Flammeovirga agarivorans: one gene and its partner. The protein of the gene in region 2 interacts with the protein of the main gene of each other region in a pairwise test. Links are inferred from orthologs where the notes say so. Each region holds a gene or a part of one and is shown on either strand. Other genes may lie near its edges.

The links.
Region 1: the proteins of ung (region 2) and ndk interact in binary tests that used the Escherichia coli proteins (3 or more experiments, as listed by UniProt). The link is inferred for Flammeovirga agarivorans from one-to-one orthologs.

The regions. Positions count from the first base shown.
Region 1 is NZ_JABAIL010000002.1:619,555-629,917, reverse strand. What follows is about bases 4,461-7,172. They hold ndk (nucleoside-diphosphate kinase), read right to left. Parts: upstream 6,198-7,172; coding sequence 5,724-6,197; downstream 4,461-5,723. Other genes in these bases: HGP29_RS07295 (ABC transporter ATP-binding protein), read right to left, coding at 6,472-7,172; HGP29_RS07305 (ABC transporter permease), read left to right, coding at 4,461-4,931. Also shown: HGP29_RS07330 (hypothetical protein), read right to left, coding at 1-475; HGP29_RS07325 (Rieske 2Fe-2S domain-containing protein), read right to left, coding at 475-1,521; HGP29_RS07320 (hypothetical protein), read right to left, coding at 1,523-1,888; HGP29_RS07315 (hypothetical protein), read right to left, coding at 1,890-2,093; HGP29_RS07310 (asparagine synthetase B), read right to left, coding at 2,194-3,453; more of HGP29_RS07305, read left to right, coding at 3,699-4,460; more of HGP29_RS07295, read right to left, coding at 7,173-8,253; HGP29_RS07290 (SpoVR family protein), read right to left, coding at 8,451-9,866; HGP29_RS07285 (YeaH/YhbH family protein), read right to left, coding at 9,907-10,363. UniProt on the Escherichia coli protein: Major role in the synthesis of nucleoside triphosphates other than ATP. The ATP gamma phosphate is transferred to the NDP beta phosphate via a ping-pong mechanism, using a phosphorylated active-site intermediate.
Region 2 is NZ_JABAIL010000002.1:459,941-470,504, forward strand. Bases 3,202-6,114 are described here. They hold ung (uracil-DNA glycosylase), read right to left. Parts: upstream 5,033-6,114; coding sequence 4,370-5,032; downstream 3,202-4,369. Other genes in these bases: HGP29_RS06630 (translation initiation factor), read right to left, coding at 3,202-3,452; HGP29_RS06635 (cell division protein FtsX), read right to left, coding at 3,480-4,346; hutG (formimidoylglutamase), read right to left, coding at 5,037-6,026. Also shown: UDP-glucose 4-epimerase GalE, read right to left, coding at 1-21; HGP29_RS06620 (S8 family serine peptidase), read right to left, coding at 46-1,626; HGP29_RS06625 (cryptochrome/photolyase family protein), read left to right, coding at 1,753-3,060; more of HGP29_RS06630, read right to left, coding at 3,096-3,201; PAQR family membrane homeostasis protein TrhA, read left to right, coding at 6,293-6,991; HGP29_RS06655 (AAA family ATPase), read right to left, coding at 7,029-10,553; exonuclease subunit SbcD, read right to left, coding at 10,559-10,564. UniProt on the Escherichia coli protein: Excises uracil residues from the DNA which can arise as a result of misincorporation of dUMP residues by DNA polymerase or due to deamination of cytosine.

The DNA of each region.
Region 1 (10,363 bases), 160 kb from region 2 along the record:
AGCACTTTGGATCTACAATTTCCCCTGTAACTTCCAAGACTCCTTGATTAATAAAGGTTGGTGGTTTAATATTAATCACTTTATCTGATGATTGAATATCGGTAACTTCCAATACATTTTGTCCATTAAAATAGATAAGGTGCCCGGTAATATCGACGGCACTGTTATTAAGATTTTTGATATCCATATCATCTTCAGAAATACCAAACTTTCCTTGCTTAACTAGCATGATATCTTTGAAGTATCCCTTCTCAATTTCTACTCGAATAAAAGGAAATGGCTGCATATATAGTTTTCCTGTAAAAGTAGTTTCTCTATTTATTTCGAAAACCCCATTGGTAAAATGCTCTTGGAAAAAGCCAAATGAAAAGCAACTAATAAATAAAAGTATAAGAAATGAAGCTGCACCAATGAGTGTAAACTTTCTATATTTTCCTTTTAATTGATTGATGTAACCAATGTAAAATCCTTTCATTATCGTATTGTTTTTGGGTTGGATGGTACTCCTTCGCCAAGTGGAACAGGGTGTACAAAAACTTCTTTACCTTTTAATTTTACATCATAGGTATTTATGGTTTCAGTAAAAGGAGGTGGAGACTGTCCATTTTCTGGGTTGTATTGGTAACCATGCCATGGACAAGTAATACAGCCGTCAATTATTTTACCTTCACCTAATGGACCATTTTGATGCTTACAAACATTTGACACCGCAGAAACTTTATTGTCATACTTGAAAATAGCAATTCTTTCATTTCCCAGTTGAACAACCTTTGCACAGTTTTCATCAATATCATCGATAAGGCAAATATAGATGTAGCCGTTTTTATCTACTCGATTATGTGACCTTAGAAACTCTCTGTCACTAGTCCATTCAGCAATACCTGTTATGAGATGTAAAGTGATCAATATTCCACTTCCAATGCCGACCTGAAGTATTAAATACAATTGGTGGTCTTGTTGATAAGCTCCTAACAATACATGAAAAGCTACCAAGGTATAAGCGATATAGACAAACATATGAAGCCTCTTCCATAATATAGCTCCTAGGTGTTTGTTCCAAAAATCATGACTTGTTGAAGCCATTAGGAATAATATAACAAGAGCAAAAAAGCCTAATGTCTGAAAAGGGAAATCACTAGAATGATCATAGTCTAAATTGGAAGTGAAAAGGGAGTTGATAATTCCCTCATTACCTAATGCATGGAATTGAATTAATGAAAATATACCATGAGTCAATGCCATAAAGAACATCGCAACACCCAAATGTCTTCTATTGTAGAGAAGGGGTAAGAAATAATGGGATAGTCTGCATAAAGGCCCAATGCACAATATTAGTTGAAGCATTGTTATACTTAGCGAACCAAAACTTCTTATGATCAGTGTTTCTATGGTACAATCTTTTTGTGTGATTGCTGTAAACCCTGCAAAACTTAATATATATATAATGATGCCCAATGCAATCCATGAATCATATCTCTTTTTTTGAGGATTCCATAGGACAGATTTATATTCAAGAGACATATTACCTTTTTAATGACAGTTGAATGAGAGATATTTTATTGTGTTGATCAAATACTTTTAATGAAATAGTATTACTCGGTATCTTGAAGTGAAAATTTCCTTTTGCTGTAACATCACCCAAAAAATGCTCTTTGTTGTTCTTTTCAATAGCATATAAAAACACAGTAGGAGCTTTAAATGGGTGAAAGACTTGAAAAGTGAGATGATTTCCTTCCACATAATAATTAACGTCTGAAGTTGCTTTTGAATTGTCAAAGTTCGAAAGGTATGAGGAAGGAATTTCTGTGGAAATAAGAAGCCCTGTAGGTAGAATAATAGCAATAATTAGCCATAAAAAAATATGTTGATTCCTTAATTGGGTGTTCATTTTATTTTCGAATTGTTTTTGGAAGTAAGTAAACCCATAATAATATCGTTGCAGGTATCCATATGATCTTTGCAACAATAGGAGCATTGCTATACTTGGTATCTAAGTTTTTTCCTCCTCTTAGGATAAAAAAGATAGCAAAGAGAATTCCTATAAATAGATAGAATTGAGAAACCTGAATAGTTATTTTGATGAGTTGTTCCATTGACTATCAAAATACTACTTTTTCTGTAAACATTAAAATAAAGAAAAAGCACTTGTCGATTTCCAACAAGTGCTTCGTATAGATAGTAGTAAAAGTAGTATCAGGTTTTTTGTTTCTTTTTCTTCGCGGCAGGGAAGAGAATGTTATTCAAGATTAATCGATAACCAGGAGAATTAGGATGAAGATTTAGATCTGTTGGCTCCTCACCAACAAAATGACGGTAATCTTCTGGATCATGTCCCCCGAAGAAAGTCCAAGTTCCTTTGCCATAAGTACCATGGATATATCTGGCTTCTTTGGCTGCCTCACATTCTCCTAAAATAATAACATCACTTTTTATTAAATGCTTTTTGAAAGCAGTTGTCTGTCCCATAAAACCTTTAACTTGTTTCTCATGGTTCTGAGTTAACATCGTAGGAACAGGATCCCATTTTGCAGAGAAAGTGAATAATTCAAAGTAATCATTTTCTTCTCTTAAGCCTCTTTCATAAGATTGGTTATCTATCTGTGAGTATTCGTATTGATAGGGGTCGAGTTTTATTTTAAAGTCTTTAAATGCGAAAGTGTTCTTATAATTTAATTTGTCATGAACATTTTCGTCAACACCATCGCCATCATACATGTAATCACAGATATCAACATTATCTGCTGCTAAAGCGATGTCATAAGTGTCTGTAGCAGAGCACATGGCAAATAAGAACCCTCCTCCTGCACAGAAATCTCTAATTTTCTTTACTACAGCACTTTTTAGGTGAGAAACTTTCTCAAATCCATGTCTTTTTGCTGATTCTTCAAATTGATTTTGTGCTTCAATGTACCAGGCTTCTCGTCCATAAGTAGCATAGAACTTACCATATTGACCCGTAAAATCTTCATGATGAAGGTGAAGCCAATCATATTTAGGTAAGAGATCTGCCATTACTTCATCGTCGAAGATGACATCATAAGGAATCTCTGCATATGTAAGTACCAAGGTTACGGCATCGTCCCAAGGTTGTTTAGAGGGCGGAGAGTAAACAGCAATACTAGGTACAGCGTCTAATCTCATTAGATCCATATTGGATTCTGGGTGTGCAATTTCTTCTTTAATTTGAATAGCTTGAGCGTCAGAAATCACATCATAACTTACACCCCTAATCACAAGCTCTTGTTCAAATAAGGGTAGATTTTTAAACATAAAACTACCACCTCTGTAATTGAGTAGCCAATCGGCTTCCACTTCTTGTCCAAGAACCCAAAAAGTGACTCCATAAGCCTTTAGGTGGTTAGTTTGTTCTTGATCCATTGGCACAAGTATATGAGATCCGAAAGTATGTAGTTGTGCCAATAGCAGAAAGCAAAGTGAGATAATGGTCTTCATGCATTATTGTTTAGTAGGGTTTTATAGTGTTAATTGGGGCTAAATAGACTAAATAGATTAACAGGAAAGTTAAACTGATTCTTTTTCAACTTTTTAACTATCTTTAAGTTACAATTGTTTTTTCTCTGATGACTTTAGAAAAAGTCACTTTTTGATGAAAATATTACATTGTACTTTTTGTTTGAAAATTCAAAAAAAGTGAAGGGAAATAAATTGTACTTAACTAAGAAAACCTGATTTATTCGATGAATATTTTAATTTATATATTTGAAGCTTTCAGTTCTGTAAAAGCAAATAAACTTCGCTCATTCTTGACATCTACAATGATTGCTATCGGTATTATGGCTTTGGTCGGAATAATGACAGCAATTGATGCCGTTAATGAATCTATAAATTCTGGTATGGCAGACTTGGGTGTAAATAATTTTGAAATCTCAGATGTAACTAGAAGAAGAGGTGCTTTTGGAAAAAAATTAGCAAAAAAGAATATCATTTCTTACGAACAAATGAAGAAATTAAAGGAATCATTACCTGTAGAAGGTAAGGTAAGCCTTGAAGCTTTGGTCGCTGGTTCATTGGAAATCAAAAGATTATCTAAAAAAACAACACCCAATTACAGTGTAACGGGTATCGATGATATGTACCTAAAAAATAATGGGTATAAGATAAAAGATGGTAGAGAGTTCTCAAATATCGAATTATCTCAAGGTCAAAATGTAGCAATTATCTCAAAAGAGGTTTATACTAACTTATTTGAAAAAGATGAAGACCCTATTGATAAGGCTATCGGTTTCAAAGGTAAAAAGTTTAGGGTGATTGGAGTCGTGGAAGAGAAAGGAGGTATTGGTGGAGGTGATGCCGATAGACAGGTGTTTATTCCTCTTCTTAATGCTAATAAGTTCGCTACACAGCAAAGTTTATATTATAAAGCAACAATAAATACTACAGATCCTAGAGGTATTGATTATGCTATGTCTGAAGCAAGAGGCACAATGCGAATCATCAGAAGAGATCAACTTGGAAAACCAGATTCCTTTGAGATAAAAAGAAGTGATTCTTTAAACTCTGAATTTAATGAAATGACAATGCAACTTAGAATCGGAGGTTTTGCTATTGCGATTGTGACATTGTTAGGGGCATCTATCGGTTTGATGAATATTATGATGGTGTCTGTAACTGAACGTACAAGAGAGATAGGCATTCGTAAGTCTTTGGGAGCAACACCTTTTGCAATTAGACAGCAATTCCTTATGGAAGCAATTTTTATCTGTTTAATTGGAGGACTTTTTGGGACGTTTTTTGGAGCCTTAATCGGTAATGTATTAGCTAAGTTTATGGATACCGAAGGTTTTATATTTCCTTGGTTCTGGTTAATTGTGTCAATAGTAGTTTGTGTTGTTGTAGGAGTTGTTTCAGGGTTTTACCCAGCAAATAAAGCATCAAGATTAGATCCTATTGAATCACTTAGGTTTGAATAAAACACCCTCATAGAATGCAAAACATTTATGAGGGCCAGGTAAAGAATCTAAGGTATAACACTATTAATATTGTGATACAAAAAACAGGTCAATTCATTTTATAATGATTGATTTCTTTGTATTAAATTTCTACAGGCAAAATGGTTCTGATTGATTTTCGGTACTACCGTAAATCATTGGATAATTTAAGTGATAAATAAGCGTTGGAAGAAATAATTTTCTTTATAGATAGCTGTTTTTGGTATTCATTTCTTTGTTGCTTTTGTATTTTGATACCTCAATTTATGCGTGTTGACCTGTTTTTACAACATTTGTAATCATTAATAAACGACGATTATAATATGTTAACAATATTAAGATGGTATTTGAAATAATTGATTTTCAGTTATTTAAAATGTTTTGTTTTTTCTTTGTTTAATACAAATAGCACCTCAATTTAATCTGACCTTTTTGGTAAAAACTTTGAACTTTAAAGCACAAACGGGTAGAGACTTAATGCGTTCAAATAGATATATCACAATTGAACAGAACTTAAAAATCTTAATATCATGAAGTCTCAAAAGAAAAGAACTATTTCAGACAATGAAGAAATAATAGATCACGATATAATGACGCAGGAAGATGTCAAGTTAATTTCATCTTACCTACTTCAAAAAAACAATAAGTAAAACAAAATTTTCATATCAATTTATTAAAGCTTTCAGAGATTCTCCGAATGTTTTTTATAAAAAAAGTAGTCACCCCTTTTGTCGACGTGACTACTTTTTATTTTTATATGAATGCTATTTCAGCTTAGTTACCCCATCCAAAGAAACAGTGTCCTTCATTGTTGTAACGTTCTCCCATAGAAAAGAAGAATGTTGCTTCCTCAGCTGCATTGTCATCAGAATCAGAACCATGAACAACATTTCTATCAGTTGATCTTGCAAAACGTTTACGGATTGTACCGTCTTCTGCTTTTGTTGGATCTGTTGCACCAATCAATTTACGGTAGTCAGCTACTGCATTGTCTTTTTCCAATACGGCTGCAACTACAGGTCCTGAAGTCATGTAATTTACTACATCTTGAAAGAACGGTTGGTCAGACAAGTGGCGGTAAAACATTTCAGCTTGTTTCGTACGTAACCTTACCATTTTCATTGCTTGGATACGGAAGCCTGCATCATGAATCATCGTTAAGATTTCACCAATGTAATCTTGGTTTTCTTCTCCAGGCTTAATCATAGTAAAAGTGAAAGTTCCCTTTTTAGGTGCGTAGTTTTCCATAATTTGTTTGTGTCTATTATTGTTATCGATTATTTTTTATGTGTTATGAATAAATAAAAAGCTATAGGGTTATGTATAGATGTGTTATTCATAATTTGTAAACAAACTTATATAGAAGACTAAAAATTACCAAATAAAAAATAAGGTTAGTTGATCGATGTAAATTTCGACCTCTAACCTTATTTTTAAATATCTATTAGCAGGTTTTTCTACTGCTTAATTATCAGTGATTTATGAGATTACTAGAGTAGTTTAACTCTTAAATTGCATTAATTTAAAATTCTTGAAGTTGGATCAACTTATTATATGCTCCATCTTCTTTTTCCATTAACTCATCGTGTTTACCGATTTCAGAAATCACACCATTATCTAATACCGCAATTTTGTGTGCATTTCTAATCGTCGATAAACGGTGGGCAATGATCAAACTAGTTCTGCCTTCCATTAGCGTCTCTAAAGCATCCTGTACTAACTTTTCAGACTCAATATCCAATGCAGAAGTTGCTTCATCCAAGATCAATATAGCAGGATCTTTTAAGATCGCTCTAGCAATTGCAATTCTTTGTCTTTGTCCACCAGATAGTTTTACACCTCTTTCACCTACAAGTGTTTCAAACCCTTCTGGGAAAGAATTGATGAATTCTAAGGCATTAGCTTTTTTAGCTGCTTCAATGATCATTTCCTTTGTCGCTTCTGGATTACCATAGCGGATATTTTCTTCAATAGAACCACCAAATAGTAGTACTTCTTGAGGAACAACTCCTACATGTTTACGGAATCCGATAAGGTTATAATCTTTGGCCGATTTATCATCAATGAGAAGATCTCCACCTTCAATTTCATAAAAACGTTGTAATAGGTGTGCCATTGTAGATTTACCTCCACCAGACTTACCAACAAGAGCAACTTTTTCACCTTTGCTTATATGTAGGTTGACACCTTTCAATACCTCAATCTCCTTTCTAGTAGGGTATGAGAAACGTACATCCTTGAAAGTAATATTTCCTTCTAATCTTGGAATGTTTTCTTTGTCAATTTCATGTTCAGATTCTGCTGCTAAAATTTCTTCAACTCGATCTGTTGCACCTACAGCTTTTTGTAAGTTGCCATAAATATCTCCTAAGCCACCAATTGAACCTCCAATGAACATCGTATACAATACAAATGAGGTTAAGTCTCCAATCGTGATTTCTCCTTGAGACACCATGTAAGTACCATACCATAATACTCCAATGATACCTCCCATCAATACGAAAATGATGAATGAGATAAATGTACCTTTATATGTTGCTGCTTTTAAGGCGATATTCACAACTCCCGATAAATTGCTGTTGTATCGGTTGACTTCAAAGTCTTCGTTCGCGAAAGTTTTTACAGTACCGATAGATTGAATAGTTTCTTCAACAATCACATTGGCCTTTGCTAATGCATCTTGTGTACCTTTTGAAAGCTTACGAATAAACTTACCAAAGATGATAGCAAAAATGATAAGTACTGGGAAAGTCAACATCATAAAGAACGTCAACTTTGGATTTTCCATGAATAAAATAACTACGCCAAAAACTAAAGTGGCAAGTTGCCTAAATAATTCAGCTAGAGTAGTTGAAAAAGTATCTTGAAGTACAGAAACATCAGAAGTAATTCTACTGAAAAGTTCGCCAGATCTATTCCTGTCATAAAAAGACATGGGTAGTGACATGAATTTTTGATATAAAGCACCTCGTAAATCTGCTATAGCATTCTCGTTTACTTTAGCGAAAAGATATACTCTTGCAAATGAGAATAAACTTTGAAGAAATAATACAGCGATGAGTGCAAAGCCTACTGAAGTTAAATCAGGTAGCCAAGGAATTGTGACAATACCTTGTGCTGTATCCATCAAAGTACCAATTAACTTTGGTAGTGCTAGTAAAATTGTACTTGAGAAGAAGAGACAGATTAAGCCGAGTGTGAAAATGCCTTTGTAGGGCATCATAAATCTAAAAACACCTCTTAATTTCTTTATACTTCCTTTATCTAAACGCGCTTTTTTCTCTCCAGAGTCCTTTCGCGACATATTTCTAAATACTCCCACAATGTTTAATGCTTGTTCGAATTGCAAATGAACGACATTTTTATGACTTATATTACCTTTTTTGTGGATATTCATTTAAAAAATATGAATGAAGTAAGAGTGGGAAGTTTTTTTGAAAATTTGAGGTAGTTGTTGTGAATAAAAAATGCTACAAATTTTACTTTGTAGCATTGATGCATTTAGATGTGCGTATATTCTGTTTCGGTTTCATCCCGATCTATACCTTCGACTCGAAACTCTTTGTTGGCGTATATACATGTTACTTCATGTCCATCGACAGTAGTTTCTAGTTTTACCGGAAAATCGGACCATAAAGTAGCGATATGTTCCATGGTTTTACTTACATATCCCAGTTCAAGTTCTCTACCGTCAAACTCATGTACAAGCATTAGTGAATTTGAAATAGGAGCAATTCCTTTCACTTTTATCACTGGTATACTACCTGTTCCTGTTTGAGCAATCAAAGTATCTCTAACATCTTTCCATCCTTTGAAGTCATCTGATGTATTAGAGACAGTGATTCTTCCTTGGTTTTTTTCGTACTCAAAAAGCCCCAACTCTTCCATTAATTCTTTGGTGAGGAATCTCCTTAAGAAAGAAGCATCTCTATCCACAGTTCTTACATCAAATATTTTAGGATTGATTTCATATTCGAAAGCGTCCTTTTTTCCTGCAAGGTGTGCCATTAAAGTAAATCCAATGTGATATGGATTAAGACCACCGACATGAGGACGTATCACTTGATTGTGGGATCTGATAAAATCCACATGCATAGCAGGAGGAAGGTTAAGTTTATGAAGTATAGTATAATGCCAGAAACTGGCCCAACCTTCATTCATAATCTTTGTTTCCATTTGAGGTAGAAAGTATAACGTTTCTTCTCTTACGATGCGTAGGATTTCTTTTTCCCAACTTTGTAGAAAGCGACTATTTTCTATAAGGAATAACATCAAGTCTTCTGAGAGGGCAGGAATAAAGTCCTCATCTTTTTCAGGTTTTTTGAGTTCGTCCCAATTGTCTTTTTCTCTATTTACATGTTGAAAATGTTGAATTCTTTGCTCTTCTTCAGACAAGCGCACAATGCGTTGGTTTCTGTCAACATGAAAACTAATAGCATGAGCAGCATCTAAAATTCTTTCAACACCTTCATATCCAATACTAGGTGTTTCATGAAAAGAACGAATACGGTCAGCGTTAAGTTTAAACATTTCTAGAGCATATTCAGCTCTTGTTTTAGAGAAATTTATATTGTTTTTGAAGAAGTCATTATGTCCATATACATGGGCCATTACCAAAATTTGCATTGATAACGGGTTGTCTATCATTAAATAGGCAAGACAGGGATTTGAGTTAATAACCATTTCGTAAGCTAGGCCACTCATTCCCAATTTGTACATGGTATTTTGTTTTTCAAACGATTTTCCAAAACTCCAATGGGGATATCTTGAAGGCATCCCTACGTAAGATTGGTACCCAAGCATGTCATGGTAATCACATACTTCAAATTCTTGAGGGTAATAGTCTAAACCACATTCTTGGGCAATTTCTTCAATCTTATCGTTCCATTTTGCTAAATCTTTTAATACCCAATCCATTTTTAATAGTTTATTTATGAAGGATATTCATAGCACTTACTTAATCCATAAGTGTATTACTTTTATCTTTTCTGAGAAATTTCTGAAGTGCAGGCCAAACGGCTTCTTTTGTTCTCATTCTTAAACAAATGAAGTTGTCTTCCTCGATTTTTTTGTATTCATCAATCATGGAAGACCATGAGTAACCGACATCAGGTTTAATTTCTCCATAGCCAAACAAGTTGCAGACATTACTTAGCTTCACAGCACTTTCGATAGCCTTCTTATTATCAGAAGAAAAGTTATCACCATCTGAACAATGGAAAGCATAAATGTTCCATAGTAGTGGATTATATCGTTCTTCAATAATTTCTAAGGCTTTGTTATATGCTGAGGAAATAATAGTACCTCCGGATTCTCCTTTGTGGAAAAACTCATCTTCGGTCACTTCTTTGGCTTCAGTATGGTGAGCGATAAAAATGATTTCAGTGTTTTCATACCGTGTCTGTAAAAAAGTA
Region 2 (10,564 bases):
CGTTACAAGTATCTGTTTCATGATTAATATTTAAGAATAAATGTGTTAGTTAATTTTTAACTTTAAAGTTGTCGCTCCATTCTCAGATTCTATGTGCAATAGAGCATATTGTTTTCTCAATTTTTGAGGTACTTTTATTTCCATTGTAGAAATGAGTTGATGATACTCCTTCTTTTTAATGGCTTTCCCTGATAAATCATGCCATACTACTTTTATGGATTTATTGATCAGTTCTGTGGGTAAATCCAATTTCACCGTTTCCCCATCGACAGGATTTGGATATGCTTTAATTGATAATATCGAAGGTTCTTGATCTGTTCCGGTGATGTTAACAGCCAAAGCAAAATCAGGAACTCCATAACCATATAACGAATCTGGTGAAGTATATCTATCTGCAGATGCCCTGATAATTCTAATTGCTTCGATTGGAGAAAGTTCTGGTCTGGCTTCCAACAAACCTGCTGCAAAACTAGCCATTTGGGGCGCTGCAAAAGATGTCCCATTACTTACTTTTTGATTTCCATTTTCATCAATCACCTGGCACCCTTGACCCAATGCCATTACATCTGGTTTTATGCGGTTATCAGCTGTATTACCCGTAGAACTTGAATAAGCTCTATTTCCTGCAGCACTTACAGAACCTACCGTTAATACAAAAGGGGAATCACCCGGAAAAGTAACCTTTCTCCAATTGTACGAACCTTCATTTCCTGCAGAAACTACTACTAATATTCCTTTTGTAAATGCATGGTTTGCTCCTAATGAAATCCATGCCGTTTCTCCATCTAAATCATCATGAGTATAGTTTTGAGTGGGATCGTCAAAGTCATAATATCCTAATGAACTTTGAATAATATCAGCACCTAAAGAATCAGCCCTTTCAGCAGCAACTACCCACATCAATTCTTCAATCCTTGTTTCAGAATTTACATATTCTGTTCTATACAAAGAATAGGTAGATAATGGAGAGCCTCCAACAAAATTCCCATCTATATTTGCCGCCATTGTAGACAATACTTCTGTGCCATGTCTATGATCATCTTCTACAATTTCATCTTTTGAATAAAGGTCATAGATTTCTCCAAAAGAAGTATTCTCAAAATGATCGATAGAATTATAATTCTTAAAGCCAGCATCTAGAACAGCGATATGAATTCCTTCTCCTTTATATCCTAATTCATGCATTTTGTCGACGCCAATCATTTCCGATTGGATTTCAGCATTACCAAAATCAGTTGACACTTTAATGTCATCAATAGTATTGGTTCCTCCCATTGATTTATCACTCATGTTAAGGACACTGGACACATGCGGTAATGCTGAAATAGTTGATGAATCAGCATCAGACACAATCACGCCATTAAACCACCTCATGGGATGCCAAATTGTTGCCCCTGTATTTTCTACTGCAGAGATATAAGAGGCCACTACAGGCAAATCTGTGGAGTCTATAGCAATATTGTATTTCTCTCTTCGATCAATAGCCTCTTGAGAAAGGTATTCCGCCGGAGTATCTAATGAATAAGTAGTATCATCTTTTCCATCAAAAACGACGAGATAATATTTTTCTTGAGCGAATAATTGAATGGTCAGTAATAATAGAGTAATAGTATATATAAGCTTCATAAATTAATTTCTAATAAAATCGCTAATTTCTAAATATAATTTAGCAAAAATCAAACAAGATATATGATGAAATGTTTATTATCTTAAATAATGTAATTACAAAGATTTCGATAATATTTTAATTATATGGAAAAAATATCTATTGTTTGGCTTAGAAGAGATTTAAGATTAGTAGATAATGTAGCCTTACATCATGCATTAAGTACATCAAAGCATGTACTTCCTATATTTATTTTTGATAAAAATATCTTAGAAGACCTAAACGATAGACAAGACCCGAGAGTCAATTTTATCCATCAGCAATTAAACGGCATTAAAGAACAGCTTGAGGAACTCGGCAGTACTCTTTATACTATTTATGACACTCCCACTAATGCTTGGAAAAAATTAGTGAGTACATATGATATTAGTGCTGTACATACAAATCATGACTATGAACCTTATGCATTAGAGAGAGATCAAGAAATAAATACCATTTTAGCTGACAAACAAATTCCCTTTATCACTCATAAAGACCAATGTATTTTTGAAAAAGAAGAGATTACCAAAGATGACGGATCGCCTTATGTAGTGTTTACTCCTTACTCAAGAAAGTGGAAATTAAGACTGCAAGAAAACCCTGAAGCAATACAACACTTTGATTGCAGTTTGGTTGAGAACTATTACTCATGTTCTCCTGAAGCAATGGTATCATTGGGCGATATGGGATTTGAGAATTCAGGTAAAGTCATTCCTCCACTTTCATTAGACTTGGATATTGTAACGAATTATGATCAGCAACGAGATTTCCCTAGTATAAAGGGAACTACACACCTAGGTATTCACCTTCGTTTCGGCACTATCAGTGTAAGGGAAGTACTGAGACAAAGTTATCAATTGAATGAGGTATTTATGAATCAAATCATATGGAGAGACTTTTATATGATGATCCTTTTTCACTTTCCACATGTGGTTTCCAATAACTACAACAGAAAGTACGATAAGGTGATATGGGAAAACAACGAGGAATATTTTGAGGCGTGGAAAAATGGCAAAACAGGATACCCAATCGTAGATGCTGCCATGAATGAATTAAACACTACAGGGTACATGCACAACAGAGCAAGAATGATTGTTGCCAGCTTCCTTTGTAAACACTTACTGATTGATTGGAAATGGGGTGAAGCCTATTTTGCAGAGAAGTTATTAGATTTTGATTTATCCGCTAATAATGGTAGTTGGCAATGGGCTGCAGGAACGGGTACAGATGCTCAACCTTACTTTAGAGTTTTCAATCCAGAATCACAAATGAAGAAATTTGATAAAGACTTAAAGTACATCAAGAAATGGATTCCTAACTTTGATCCAAAAAATTATATTGAACCCATTGTTGAGCACAAAACTGCAAGATTAAAAGCCATCGACACCTACAAAAAAGCACTCAATGCAGAATAACATTGAGTGCTTTCATATATCAATAAATCAGGAGACTACCCTCCTGATTTTTTTGCTTTATAGCCTGCTGCTTTTAACAGTTCAAGTACTTTATCTCTAAAGTCTCCTTGGATGATAATTTCTCCATCTTTTGCTGAACCGCCTACGCCACATTTAGACTTTAGTGTTTTTGCAAGGGCTTTTAAATCATCATCAGAACCCTCAAAACCAGTCACTAATGTTGCCGACTTCCCCTTACGATTTTTGCGATCAAGCATTACTCTCAAATCTTGTTGATTTGGAGGAAGTGTTTCTACTTCTTCATCCCCATCATAATCGTAATCATAATCAGGGTCAGTACTGAAAACTACACCCAAACGATCTTTCCAATCTCCTGAATCTTTTTTACCCATTACTTTATATATTTAATAACGACTTTTTTAATATAAATCGTCCAATTTCATTTTTAAATACTTACTGATAGAAAAGTATACGCTAGAAACCACTACTAAGGTTCCAAGAATTATTGAAAGTAAACAGACAAACCAAATATCTCCACTACTAATTAAGTAAGTAAACTGTGGTAAACTAGAGAATGCAGATGCACTAACTACTGCAATAAATATCGAAGAAATAGTTCCACCAACAGCCCCCTGTATAGCACCTCTGATTAAAAATGGTTTTTTGATAAACATTTGAGTTGCACCTACTAGTTGCATTGACCTTATCAGAAAACGTTGTGAGAACAGTGCCAATCGAATAGAATTGTTGATCAGTATAATGGCAGTAGCGAAGAAAATCAAGGATAATACCACTACCACAGAACCAATAGCTCTCATATTTGTTCTAACATTCCTGATAACACTACTTGTATATACCACTTCATAAACTCCTTCAATCTCTTGAAGTTGTTTTTTTGCTATTTCTAGTGCTTCATCATCTTGAATATCAATACCGACTCTAACTGCATAAGCATCTCTAAGAGGATTATCACCTAAAAAGCGAACAAAATCTTCTCCGGTAGATTCTATCATTATTTCAGCGGCCTCTTCTTTACTGATAAATTGTGGAGGATCATTCTCTGAAATAAAATCCATACTCACAATTTGATCAACAATAGCTTCTCTACTTGTAGGACCTACTTTATTCTCTAATACTACCTGCATCTCGATACCGCTAGCGACTCTTTTCGCTAAACGGGAAGTCCCTAAAGCGAATAGTGCAAAAAGTGCGATCATAAATAAAGCTGCAGAAATACTAAACAATACGTTTGTATAAGGATAACTTCCTACAATTTTCTTTTTCATAAGGTGTCTCTTCTACTGTAAAATTACCAATTAATTGGGCTTTTACCCTGTTCCTTTAAGTAGTGATTGGCTTTACTAAACTGTTGATTTCCAAAGAAACCTCTGTGTGCAGATAAAGGAGAAGGATGTACAGATTTCAACACTAAATGCTTATTTGTATCAATCACTTTCCCTTTCTTTTGAGCATATGAACCCCATAAGAAAAATACTACACCTTCTTGCTCTTCAGAGACTTTCTTGATTACTGCATCAGTAAACTCTTCCCAGCCTTTTTTCTGGTGAGACCCTGCCTTGTGTGCTTCAACAGTAAGTGTTGCATTCAAAAGAAGAACACCTTGGTCTGCCCAACGCTCAAGATTACCAGAAGTAGGTCTAGGAATCCCTAAATCTCCTTCGATTTCCTTAAAAATATTTACCAAAGAAGGTGGTTGTTTTATTCCATCTGCTACAGAAAAGCACAAACCATTGGCCTGTCCATCATCATGGTATGGATCCTGACCAAGGATAACAACTTTTACATTGTCAAAAGTACAACGATCAAATGCATTAAAAATTTGACCTGCAGGTGGAAAAATTTTCTTTGAAGCGTATTCACCCTTTACAAATTCTACTAATGAGGAAAAGTAAGGTTTCTCAAATTCAGTTTGTAGTCTAGTTTTCCAAGACGATTCTATCTTTACATCCATTATTCTATGCTTTCACAATCTCAAATGATAGAGCTGCAGCTAGTTTTGCTGTTCTTTTATCAATATCTAAAGAAGGGTTCAACTCTGCAATATCAGAAGAAATTACCTTACCACTTTTATAGATTTTTTTGAATAACTTCATAAAAGTAGGATTCGGCTCAATACCATTATAAGCTGAAGCACTTACACCTGGTGCAAAATGGGCGGCAAATACATCCATACATGTTGTTTGGTAGATAAAATCTACTTTATCTACAAATGCAGTCAATTTGTGTGTAGTCCCCACTTTATCAGCCTCAGTAATTCTTCTACCCGAAATATACTTTACTCCCAATTCATTAGCAGTATTATATAATCGCTGAGTATTACTATTCTTTTGAATACCAATCACTAAGTAGTTAAACTCTTCTCCTTTCTTCTTAAAGTCCATACCCATCTGATAAAATGGTGTTCCTGAACTTGGTAATGGATCTGGCTCTCTTAAGTCAAAGTGAGCATCAAGATTAAGAATACCTAAAGTTTTACCTGGATGTTTTTCTTCAATAAATTTCTTAACACCAAGGTAATGTCCATAAGCAATCTCATGTCCCCCACCCCAAACTAAAGGTCTATAACCTTTAATTAAAAGTTGAGCCACCATATCACCTAAATCTTTTTGGGCTCCTTCCATATCTTCATTGATGCATTGAATATTTCCTACATCAATTAATTTCATTTCTTGAGGAAAGTGAACAGGAAGGTTTGCACATGCTTTTCTTAGTTCATATGGGCCATCTACAGCACCGAGTCTACCTTTATTTCTTTTTACACCTTCCTGGCACATAAAGCCTACAATGGCAATACCTTGGTGTCCAAAAGATAGGTCTGGGATTTCTGAAACGTTTAAATCTATAATATCTACCTTCTGATGCCATCTGTAAACGTCGTAAGTGTCGCCATCTACACGACCTGTCCAAATACTAGGATTGGTAGCTAAATATGTTTTCGCTGTCATATTTATTGTATTATTTGAAGAATGATTAATATGTGTTTAATACTGATTTTTAAGAGTCTTACAAATAAACAAAAAGCTTGATTATCATTAAAAATTTCGTTATTATATATATGTAGATTCTTTAAGTACTAAAGCGAAGTTAATACTTAACCCTTAAATAAACACTATTTGTTTTGGCTACTATTGAAACTAAATTGTCTTATATACATAACCTATCACCTAATACCCAATAGTTTACTATCTCTCATAATAAATATAATTTTCCCATGAAAAAAGTTCCTTATACTTCTACTTATAATCAAACGAAAATTGAACATCCCTCTACTGCAAATGAATTAGAAATACCACGAGACTCCCCAGAAGAAGAACGGATTAACAGTTTAACTCACGGAATTGCAGCAGGGTTAGCTGTCATTGGTTTATGGTTAATTTTAAGCAGAATAGATCTATCAAACCCCAGAATGGTAATCAGTGCCATGCTTTACGGCGGCAGTATGATTATCTTATTTACTTGCTCTACCTTACTTCATATCCATACAGACGATGCCTACACTAAAACTTTTGTGATTTTAGACCATAGTGCTATCTATTGGTTAATTGCGGGTACTTATACACCAATGGCCTTAATCAAGATTCCTCATTTAGGTGGACATTGGCTATTTATTTCTATTTGGATTGTTGCCTTTATAGGTACTGTTTTCAAAATTATATATGCAGACCGTTTTCAGTGGTTATCAGTCAGTATGTACATTGCTACAGGTTGGATTGGCATATTTCTATTACCAGAAATGATACAAGAAATTGGTGATGGAATTTATTGGGTAGTTGCAGGAGGATTATGTTATACATTAGGAGTTCCCTTTTACCTTTGGAGGAAATTACGTTATAACCATGCAATATGGCATATTTTTGTGATGGCAGGAGCCGCTTGTATCTACTATGGTTTCTATCATTACGTATTTTAAAAAAGGAGCTCACAACAATGTAAACTCCTTCTAAATACTATTGTGTTACTTCAATTTTACTATGGCCTGATGAACCATTTGAAATCACCTGAATCTTGGCAGGAACACGTTCTTTAATTTGAGGAACATGGGAAATTACGGAGATTGTTTTCCCGCCAAGATCATTTAGTTTTTCTAATGCAGATATGGCCTGATCCAAAGCTTCTTCATCTAACGTCCCAAAACCTTCATCAATAAATAAGCTTTCCACTTTTACATTATTAGAAGCCAAATCAGCTAAACCTAAGGATAGAGACAAGCTCAATAAGAAAGATTCACCTCCACTAACTGAACTCACTACCCTTTCTTTATCACCTGCATATCGGTCTAAAATATATAAATCTTGAGTACCATTTACTTTTGGTGGAGCAAATAAATATCTATCAGTAAACTTTTTAAGATGATGGTTTGCTTTATGCAATAGTTTTCTCAGTACAATACTTTGAGCAAACTTATTAAATTCATCTCCATTTGAAGATCCAATGAGTGTATTCATGGTTTTCCATAAATCATATTCAGGTTTCATAGTAGAGATTTTCTTTAGTGTTTCTTCAAGTTCCTTAACCTTTTCATTATTTAAAGAAATCTCAGTTTCAAGAGCTCTTAACTCTGTTTCTTTTGATTGTATTTTGATTTCTTGCTCCGCAAAAGAATCTTGTAGTTGTTCTAATGTCTGTTCTTTAAACTTATCTTCAGAAATAGCTTTACCCACTTCTGATAGAAGTGTCTCTAATGAAGAGTTTAAAGCCGTCAATGCATTGTCATAATGCTTCACTTTTAGACTTAATTCCTGATACTCATTTTCTTCTAACAAGCCATTTTCAAAAGACGATAAAGTAATAGCAGCAGATGCTAATTTTAGATCCAATTTACTTTTACTTTCTAGGAGTAAAGTAGAAATTGATTTCTCTTCTTTGGAATAGTCTATCACTTGTTTTTCAAAAGATAATATTTCAGCCTTAAGTTTAGATAATTCAAGCTCAATCTGTCTTACTTTTCTATCCTGTTCCGTTTTTTTATCTAGAAGTACTGCTCGTTCTTTTTCAATTTCTTTTTCTCCAAATAATCTATGTCTTTCCTTTCCTTGGTACTCTAGATTAGAATTAACATCAGAAATATCATTGTTCAATTTTTGTACTTCTAGCAGATGATCTGAAATCAATTTCTTATTTTGAGCTTTTTGCTCTTCCTTTTCTAAAATTAACTTTGGATACTCTTTTATCAATTGTTGTTTATCATCCCATTTCGTTTTTAAAGCCACCAATTGTTCCCAATCATTTTCAGTAGCTACATACTTATTATATTTTGTAATATAGGATGTTAGCTCTTTATCAATCTCTACAATCTGTAATACTATCTGATATAGGGTACTAATCTCTTCCAGTCCTTTCTTTTTACTTTGAATTTCTAAAATTCTACTTTTCTCATCTTGAAATTCCTTCGCAGATTGTTTGTCAGGTGGAATATCCAATTGATTGATCTTCAGAACTAGAGATTTTCCCTCCTCTTTAAATTCATTGAGATCTATATTTAATTTATTTTTCTGAAGAAGTAATGATTCTACAGTAGCTTCAATCTTTGCTTTTGTACTTAATTCTGTTTGATGGTTCTTGAGTTTCTCTTGATACTCTTTCTTTGATATTACTAACTGATGTTCTACTTCTTTTAATTCATCCTTAGAAGAAGTCTCATGAGCATAAGGGTGATGTACCGATCCACAGACCATACATGCCTCTCCTTCAATCAGCTGACTTCTTAATTTCTCGATATTTTCAGATGATTCAAGACTCAATCGTCTCACTTTTACTTCTAATTCTTCAATCAAAACTTTTAGGTAATCAGATTCTTTTTGTGTTACTAAAAGTCTTTCCTCATTTGATTTTTTTCGAGTTTGAATATTTTCCTGTTCCAATGTCAAAACTTGAATCTGACGTTCTTGCTCTTGAATTAATTGGAGTTGTTTTTCATAAGAGTCGAACAGTTGTATTCGGTCATCCAATACTTCAAAAGGTAAATCAGGGTATTTTAATGCACCTTCTAATGTCTTTAATGTAGCTTTTCCTGATTTTTCCCAACCTTCGATCGTTTCTTTTTTCTGAGAATAAGTTAATGGCGATAATTTTTGTTGAATGCCTACTGAGACAATATGAATAGCTTCCTCAAAATTGCTGTCTAGCTTTTGCTTTTGAGAAACATGTGATCTAATAAGTGGTAAATCATCTTCTAATGTAGAAAGTGATTGATGCTCAAGTCCCCAATTCTCATCCGATTGTAATGAAGACCTTAAATGAGTAAGCTTTTCTGTTAATTCTATCTCACTTTGTTCTAATGTTTTTCCTCTTTTAACAGAAGTATCTTTTTGCTCATTAAGGTGATAAACTGATTCTTTCTTTAACTGAATATTTCGATCGAGTTCATCTACTTCCTTCCACAAAAGGTTAGCCTTCTCCCATTCCTGATTTAGCTGTTGTGTCTCTTTGCTTGCAGAAGTGAATAAAGCATTTTGAACCGATTGTTTATTTTGGTTTTCAACTAATTGCTTCTCAATAGAACCCTTTTTCTGCTCTACCTGATATAGACTTTCTTTTTGATTCTTCCATTCTTGATACACCGGAAGTATAGGAAGCAACCTTTCATGAGCCTCAACTTTTTTACGAATATTATTTATTGAAACCTCTTCTTGTTGATAAGCTTTTAATTCGTTTTTTTTCTCCTTTATATTAAGCTGATTCGCTTCAATTCGCTTTTTGTGATCTACCCCTTGAAATAAATAATCTCTATTTTTTTTCTCATTGGATATCTCTTCGTTAAGCATTTTTATTTGTGAGTTGACCTCTTGTAGCTCTTCTTCAGATTTTGGCTGAACTTCATCTACTCTTGTCTTTAAGCGTTTATATTGCTCATCCAACATCTTATATTGTTGGTAGACTTTTATACTGATCTCTCTAAAGTCAAATGATCTTGTAATTTTCTCAAGAAGGGCACTTCTATCTTTCTCGTTTGCACTAAGAAAAGCGGTAAATTGTCCTTGAGAAAGCATAACTGATTTCACAAATTGGTCAAAACTCAAACCAATCAATTTCTCATTTAGCTCTGGTACTTTTCCCTTTTTATCTGAGATCTGTTTATTGCTTTCTAGATTCCATACTTCCATATGGTAATCATTAATTTGTCCTCTTCTTTTACCTCTTGAAACCGTCGATAAAGTCCATTTGCTTCGATATGTAACAGGCACATTATTTTCTAACACTTCAAAATCCACTTCTGTCATTGCAGAAATCTCCCCTCTAGTCAAAATACTGCCTGTCTGCTCCATGAAGTCTCCAGTCATTTTACTCGACATACGAGGTATTCTGTTAAACAATGCCAATGTAATCGCATCTAAAAGAGTCGACTTCCCTGCACCTGTTTTACCAACGATACCTATCAGTCCTGCATCTTTTAAGGGAGCTGACTGAAAATCAATTTCATGGTCCCCTTTTAAAGAATTTATATTGCGTATAAAAAGTCTTTTTAGTTTCATCTTAGTTAGTC